2 regions of the Hungatella sp. SL.1.14 genome follow, and region 1 is predicted to be linked to the other one. Evidence: a T-box and tRNA genes for the amino acid it is inferred to sense, from the RefSeq annotation. Region 1 holds a T-box; the other holds one or more tRNA genes.
The links. A T-box is a leader RNA that pairs with one kind of tRNA and senses whether it is charged. The one in region 1 lies ahead of tyrS (tyrosine--tRNA ligase), so its partner is inferred to be a tRNA-Tyr.

Region 2: it encodes a tRNA-Tyr, which carries the amino acid that the T-box ahead of tyrS (tyrosine--tRNA ligase) is inferred to sense. The anticodon was not compared.

The regions. Positions count from the first base shown of each region.
Region 1 covers NZ_JANFYJ010000023.1:13,858-17,920, forward strand. Annotated here, with positions in the region: gene NE473_RS22055 (MBOAT family O-acyltransferase) at 1-40, shown strand, start outside; gene NE473_RS22060 (DHHW family protein) at 73-1,260, shown strand; T-box leader at 1,335-1,614, shown strand; gene tyrS (tyrosine--tRNA ligase) at 1,672-2,895, shown strand; gene NE473_RS22070 (N-acetylmuramoyl-L-alanine amidase family protein) at 3,047-3,922, opposite strand.
Region 2 covers NZ_JANFYJ010000034.1:5,744-9,806, reverse strand. Annotated here, with positions in the region: gene ftsH (ATP-dependent zinc metalloprotease FtsH) at 1-112, shown strand, start outside; gene NE473_RS26510 (glycoside hydrolase family 13 protein) at 550-2,616, shown strand; tRNA gene NE473_RS26505 (tRNA-Tyr) at 2,769-2,850, shown strand; tRNA gene NE473_RS26500 (tRNA-Leu) at 2,854-2,939, shown strand; partial or broken gene NE473_RS33240 (recombinase family protein) at 3,466-4,063, opposite strand, start outside.

The DNA.
Region 1 (4,063 bases):
AGATGCCAGCTATAATCCGTTCCTGTATTTCAGGTTTTAGAAGAAGGCGAAAGGCTGGTAATAAGGAGAACTATGGAGAAAGAAAAACACAGTGGCAGAGGCAGAGGAGTGACATTCCTGTTTCTGGGCTTTTTGGGAGTGCTGTCGCTGTTGAGTATCGTCACACCGCAGAAGGCTTTTTCCGATTCGGAGAACCGGTATTTGCAGAAAAAACCGGAATTTTCGGTGAAATCCCTGCTGAATGGAAGCTATGGAGAGAAGTACGAGCAGTACTTGAGCGATCAGTTCCCGGGTAGAAACGTCTGGATCGGAATGAAGGTCACGACAGAACGTCTTGCCCTGCAGGAAGATGTAAACGGCGTGTATTTCGGAAAAGACGGATATCTGATTGAGAAGTTTGACACAGAGGACCTGGAAGGGGAGCAGCTGAATAAAAATATCGGAAAGCTGGCCGCATTTACGGGGGCCGCAGAGAAATCTCTGGGGAAGGATCATGTCAGGGTGATGCTGGTACCGTCTGCGTCTCAGATCATCACAGAACGCCTGCCGTTTCTCGCTGCACCCTACGATCAGGGCCGGGTGACCGGGATGCTGTGCAGAAGCTTAAAGGAAGCGGGAGGTTCCCGGGAGACGGTGCTTCCGGCAGAAGAATATTTAAAACGGTATCGGGAAGAAGCGCTGTATTACCGTACGGACCATCACTGGACAGCCAGAGGAGCATATCTGGGATACCGGCTGTGGGCGGAGTCCGTGGGGCTTACTCCGTGGACGGAAGAGCTGTTTGATATTCAGACGGTAAACAGCGAGTTTCACGGGACGGTATATTCTAAACTCAATGTTCCGTGGCGGTACGACACCATTGAAGTGTGGCAGCCGAAGGAAGAAAAGGATTACCGGGTATCCTTCGATGGCGAGCCGAAAGAATACGATTCCCTTTACTTTCCCGGTGCGTTGGAGGGGAAGGACAAATACGCCGTGTACCTCGACGGCAATCATGCCATAACCAAAATCGAAAACAGGAGTATCACGGGAGATCAGAAGGAGAAGAAACTGCTCATGATCAAAGACTCCTATGCCCACAGCTTCGCGGTGTTTGCCGCCAATCATTTCGGAACCGTTTATATGGCGGATCTGCGGTATCTGAACCTGAATTTGAAGGAGTGGATGGAGGAACAGGAGATTACGGACGTTCTGGTGCTGTATCAGATTCCGGGATTCGCAAAAGAGAAATCGGTGTCAAAGCTGGTTTATGACAGATAGCGGGCCGGAAATAAAATTAGGCTCTTGACAAATAAATCGAAACCTCATATACTAATCAATAACTTCATAAGTTTAAACAGGCGTTGATAAGAACAAGTAATAATACGCAAAAGCACACAGAAAGCAGCCGGCCGATGAGAGGCGCGTGGAAAGCGGATTATGAATACATCTTTGAGCTTCACACTGAAAGCCGATGGAAAAAGGACTTAAGGTCCTGTGGACCGGTGAGTAGACTGTGACGGATTCCTGCACACGTTATCGTGCTAGAGTATAAGAATCGTACTTGAAAAGGTAAACGGCGTGAGCCGTTTATAAATTAAGGTGGTAACACGGGATTACAGTCTCGTCCTTTGAACAGGATGGGACTTTTTTTGTATCACAAAATAATTACAGGAAAAGGAGAAAACAATTATGACAGCATACGAAGAACTGAAAGCCCGCGGCCTCATTGCCCAGGTGACGAATGAAGAAGAGATCAGTAAAATGATCAATGAAGGGAAAGCTGTATTCTATATCGGCTTTGATCCAACCGCGGACAGCCTTCACGTAGGACATTTTATGGCGCTTTGCCTGATGAAGCGTTTACAGGAGGCTGGAAATAAACCGATCGCGCTGATCGGAGGCGGTACCGGAATGATCGGCGATCCGTCAGGGCGCAGTGATTTACGCCAGATGATGACTGTGGAGACGATTCAGCACAACTGTGACTGTTTCAAGAAGCAGATGAGCCGTTTTATCGATTTTTCTGAAGGAAAGGCCATGATGGTCAACAATGCAGACTGGCTGCTGGATTTGAACTACGTCGATTTTCTGCGTGAGGTAGGAACACATTTCTCCGTCAACAACATGCTGAGGGCGGAGTGCTATAAGCAGCGTATGGAGAAAGGCTTAAGCTTCCTGGAGTTCAACTACATGATCATGCAGAGCTACGATTTCTATGAGCTGTTTAAGCGTTACGGCTGTAATATGCAGTTCGGCGGCGACGATCAGTGGAGCAACATGCTGGGCGGCACAGAGCTGATCCGCCGGAAACTGGGAAAAGATGCCCACGCCATGACCATCACCCTGCTTCTCAACTCCGAGGGCAAGAAGATGGGCAAGACGCAGTCCGGTGCAGTATGGCTCGATCCAAACAAGACCACGCCGTTTGACTTCTATCAGTACTGGAGAAATGTAGGAGACGCAGATGTCTTAAAATGTCTCCGCATGCTGACCTTCCTGCCGATTGAGCAGATCAATGAGATGGATCAGTGGGAGGGAAGCCAGTTAAATCAGGCAAAGGAAATCCTGGCTTACGAGCTGACAAAACTGGTTCACGGCGAGGAAGAGGCGGAAAAATCTCAGAAGAGCGCCCGTGAGCTGTTTACCGGCGGGAATGCGGCTGATATGCCAACCTGTGAACTGACGGATGAGGCTTTCAGAGACGGAACCATCGATATTCTGGATATTCTTCATAAATCCGGCCTTGCCGGTTCCCGTTCCGAGGCGAGACGCAATGTGGAACAGGGCGGCGTATCTGTTGACGGCAATGCAGTCAATGATGTGAAGGCTGTATTTACAAAAGAGAGTCTGCAGGGAGAAGGCGTCGTAGTGAAGCGCGGTAAAAAGAAATTTGTGAAGGTAATTGCAAAATAGAACCGGGAAATGGGACGCTTTATGGAGCTGCAGCTCCATAAGAATCTGTAAGGTATGTAAGATACAGAGGGAAGCGGTAAATGCTTGTGGCGTTTACCGCTTCCCTCTGTTTTCCGGTTTTCAGCTGTCTGTGCTGAGTGGTACGTATATCTTAATGAAGAACGCCGTCTGCATCCGGGGTGAAGGTCTTCGCCCTGGTCAGCATTTTTCCGTTTTCCTGTAAGTAGTAGGTTTTTCCGTCAAGCGTGAGGAAACCTGTCTGCATGACGCCGGTTTCCGGATTTAAGTAATACCAGTCGCCGCTGTCGTTTAACCAGCCTTTGTGGAGGCTTCCGGTACTGTCATAGTAATACCAGCTTCCGTCCCTGGAAGACCAGCCGCGAGGTAACAGCACGTCACCTGTGCCGTCTGTACCGGCTGAGCCGGCAAAGGCTACGATTTTATATGCAGTATTGGAACCGGACTGTGTCCAGACGAGACATTTCCTGCCTTTTACCAGGTCCTGCAGGGTGACGATATTTCTCGTGAGATAAGGGAGAATCTGTGTGTCGGACTGAACGGTATAGGTCGTTTGGTTATCCGCCTTGATGGTACCGGAAACGCCGTCGCCGGCAACCGTTAACGCATCGACTGTAATATAGTCCGGGACTTTGAAGTCGGCCGGGATGCTGCAGAGAATCATCTCTCCATGGGACATCGGCGGAAGACTTAACGTCATGGCCGGACTGATATAGGCGTAAATGGTTTCACCGCTTGTCAGTGCATCAAGTGAGACGGGATATCCGTTTACTGCGTCCAAAATTCTGGTTTCTTCTGATACATTGATGATAAACTCCTGTCCTGCAAAATCTCCGTCCTGGCGGGTAATGGACAGTCGGCCGTTGCTGGTCTGATTTACCGTTCCATAGATCCTGACGGAAGAAGGAGCCGTACCTGTATCCGCCTTTGATCGGAACGCAAATCCAGAGGCGAAGACGGCTGTGACGCATAAAAGTGAGAGAAGCAGACTTCCGGTTAATTTTTTCATTGAAGACCTCCATTAAATTCGTTGTGTTTTTCGATTGCTGCCAATTAGATTATAGCAGGTTGGAAGAAAAATGAAAATTAAGAAAGGTTTACAAATACTTACAATGATAAAGGGGAAATGGAATGGTAAAAAAATCAAAGA
Region 2 (4,063 bases), on a different contig from region 1:
GGATATTATTATGAAGCATGAAGAGGTACTCCATGCGTGCTCCAGGCTTTTAATTGAGAAAGAGAAGATCGGCCAGCAGGAGTTTGAGAGCCTGTTTCCTGTGGAGATCTAAAGGTTAAGAGATGGATCCTGTTTAACAGAATTTTGCAGATGCCCGGTAAAATGCCTAAGATTGGCGCTTGGTATCTGCATTTTTTTGTCTGTAAAACGGGGAGAAATCAAAAATGACTAAAAAACAGGAATGAAAAAAATGATGTTTGTGCACACTTATTTCTGAAAGCATGCTATATTAATAATCGTAAACCCCCCCCAATACATTATATAGTTTTTGCTACACCCCATAAGAAACGAAATACCTTCTCCGAAAAACGGTCAGCTCCCCCGCTGACCGTTTTTTATGCCCATAGCCGGGAATACTGAAAAGGTTGGAAGAAAACATGGGAACGGGCATGAAAAAATGAAGAAACTAAGAGCCTGCGGGGTTGTATATTCAGGCCTGATCAGATAAAATAGATACAGGAGTAAATTGAGAAAGGGAAGGATAAATATATGTGCTTCCAGGCAGAGGCGTTAAACAGAGAGGCGTTATTTACCGACGAGACAGAAAATTTCCGATTTCCCACAGAACCCGAGGCCGGAGACGACGTATACTTACGATTTCGAACAGCCAGGAATAATGTGGATTATGTGTGTTATATAGAGGATGGCAGCAGCCTGAAAGAGGCCGTTATGGAGAAGACGGACTCCGATGGCCAGTTTGATTACTATGAATATAAAATTACAGTTGGCAGTGATAAACTCAGCTATAGCTTTAAAGTGGTAAAAGGAAGTGAGGTCTGTTACTACAACCGGCTGGGTGCGACGATGGATAATCAGGAGAGCTTCCATTTCCGGATTGCTCCCGGGTTCAGCACTCCGGACTGGGCCAAGGGCGCCGTCATGTATCAGATCTATGTGGACCGGTTCTGCAACGGTGATCCGGCCAACGACGTTGTGGATAATGAGTATTTTTATATTGACCAGAATGTGGAACACGTATCGGATTGGAGCAGGTATCCCAGTCAGATGGACGTGGGCTGTTTTTATGGCGGAGATTTGCAGGGAGTATGGGATAAGCTGGATTATATCCAGAATCTGGGTGTGGATGTCATCTATTTTAACCCGATTTTCGTGTCGCCATCGAACCACAAGTATGACTGTCAGGATTACGACCATATCGATCCGCACTACGGAGTTATAGTAAAGGACGGCGGAGAACCCTTAAAGAGCGGAGCCACCGATAATCGTCAGGCAACCAAGTATATGGTGAGAAGCACGGCGAAGGAGAATTTAGAGGCCAGTGACGCGTTTTTTGCGCGGTTTGTAGAGGAGGTTCACCGCCGCGGGATGAAGATTATCCTGGATGGCGTGTTTAACCACTGCGGATCCTTTAACAAATGGCTGGACGGGGAGCTTCTTTATCAGATGTCCGGCGACTATGAAGCCGGGGCGTATGTGTCGGAGGATAGTCCGTACCACACGTTTTTTAAATTTTACAAAGATGATGCATGGCCCTGCAATGATTCCTATGACGGCTGGTGGGGCCATTCCACACTGCCGAAGCTGAACTATGAGGAATCTCCGAAGCTGTATGAATATATCATGAATATCGCCCGTAAGTGGGTGTCTCCGCCGTACAATGTGGACGGCTGGAGGCTTGATGTAGCTGCTGATTTAGGGCACAGCAGCGAATACAACCACAAGTTCTGGCGGGATTTCCGAAGTGCGGTAAAGGAGGCCAATCCCAAGGCGATCGTGCTGGCCGAGCATTATGGAGATCCTTCCAGCTGGCTTGCAGGGGACCAGTGGGATACCGTGATGAACTATGATGCATTTATGGAGCCTGTGACCTGGTTCCTGACAGGGATGGAGAAACACAGCGATGAGAGCAATCCCAGTCTTTACGGGGATGGAGAAAGCTTTTTTCGCTCCATGAATTACCATATGAGCCGTATGATGACAAATTCAGTGATGGTGGCCATGAACGAACTGTCAAATCATGACCACTCCCGATTTTTGACGAGGACGAACCGGACAGTGGGACGGATCAGTACGAAGGGTGCGAAGGCAGCTTCCGAGGGCGTCAACTACGGCGTATTCCGTGAGGCGGTGTTGATACAGATGACCTGGCCGGGAGCGCCTACCATCTACTATGGCGATGAGGCCGGAGTCTGCGGCTGGACGGATCCGGATAACCGGAGAACGTATCCGTGGGGCAATGAGAATCTGGAACTGATTGAATTTCATAAATATATGACGGGACTTCACCACCGGATTGCAGCGCTGAGACGCGGTTCCTTAAAACAGCTGCTGGCCGGAAGGCAGCTGATCGCGTACGGCCGTTTCTGCGGAGACAGTGTCTGTGCCGTGATAGTCAATAACCGGGCTGCAGAGCGTGATGTACAGCTTCCTGTATGGCAGCTGGGCCTGGCGGATGGCGATACGCTGGTACGCCATATGCTGACGTACGAGACGGGATACAACGTAGGGAAAATTAGCTATGAGGTGGCAGACGGCCAGGTGTCTGTTTTTATGCCCGCCAACAGTGCCATACTCCTTGCAACGGACCGGGTGTAGGATGAAACTGGTCCGGCAGAGATTAAAGCGCCGGGCCGGGCGAAATGACGGGCTGGGAGAAAATGCACGAAAAAATGTGGGATAGCGGATGAAAACTACTTGATTTTTCACGTTCTCTGTGATAAAATAATCACTGCTTGTCAAAGCAATCTGGATGGTTTCCCGAGTGGCCAAAGGGGACAGACTGTAAATCTGCTGCAAATTGCTTCGGTGGTTCGAATCCACCACCATCCATATGCCGGCGTGGCGGAACTGGCAGACGCACAGGACTTAAAATCCTGCGGGCCTAATCGCCCGTACCGGTTCGATTCCGGTCGCCGGCACTTGAGTAGGATCAGACGAACACGTTTGATCCTCTTTTTTTGCTCTTAACGCATCATCAAGCTGAGCTCTGATTTCCGCACGATGTCCGCTCTCATCATCACAGAAGTTATACACAATGATAGCATAGTCATTGTGAAGATAAATTGAGTTGACAAAGGTATTAATCAGCCGTATCTTAAACTCTGTGCTGTCAACGTCCTGATCTCTAAATTTATTGAGCCAGTACTCTACCATCTCCTCTGTGAGTTTCGGGCGTTTGATTTCTGCCTTGGCGATACAGATTTTGAGTTCTTCCTTACGCTCTTCTAAGGCCATCATACGCTCTTTCGTTGTCTCAGTGATAATTCCCATCTCTACAGCATTAACAAGGTTATTTAAGCCTTTCTGTACGTCTGAGAGCTGCTTTCTGAGTGACTGCATCTGTAATTCCTGTGCATCCGAGTTCTGAATTTCGACAACCTTTTTAGCCAGATAATCAATGGTATCTGGCTGAAGCACGTTATCAATAGTCTGAGAGATAATAAAATTCTCCAGATCAGTTTTACGGACTGTAGATTTTTCACATTTTACTCCCTTGTTTTTCCTGGAAGAGCACTTATAGTAATAGTGGCTTGCTCCATTCCGGCTTGTCCCAGATTCCCCGATGATCGGCCGCTTGCAATATTCGCAAAAAATCTTTCCAGTGAGAAGGAACTCCTCCGGAGCAGTGCATCGGCTCCTGGATCGGTTGCGGGAATTCATTTCAAGTATCATTTGGACTTTCCCCCACAACTCCATATTTATAATGGGGTGTATCACATCATTAACAACAATATCGCCGTAACGGTATATGCCTATATATTTTTCATTCCGCAGAATAAAGTATATGGTATTATTTTTAAAGGGATCTCCCTTGGCATTAACTACACCACGGGTATTAAGGTCGGTAGCTATGGCCTTTGCTGTCTCTCCGGCAGCATACCGCTCAAAAATCTCAACAACGATAGGAGATGTTACTGGATCTACAACATATTTCTTATTAATTATCTTATATCCAAGCATCAGATTACCTCCCAGTGCGTGTCCTTTAAGCATGGACTCTCTCAGCCCACGTCTAACCTTTTGCGACAATTCCGCAGAGTAA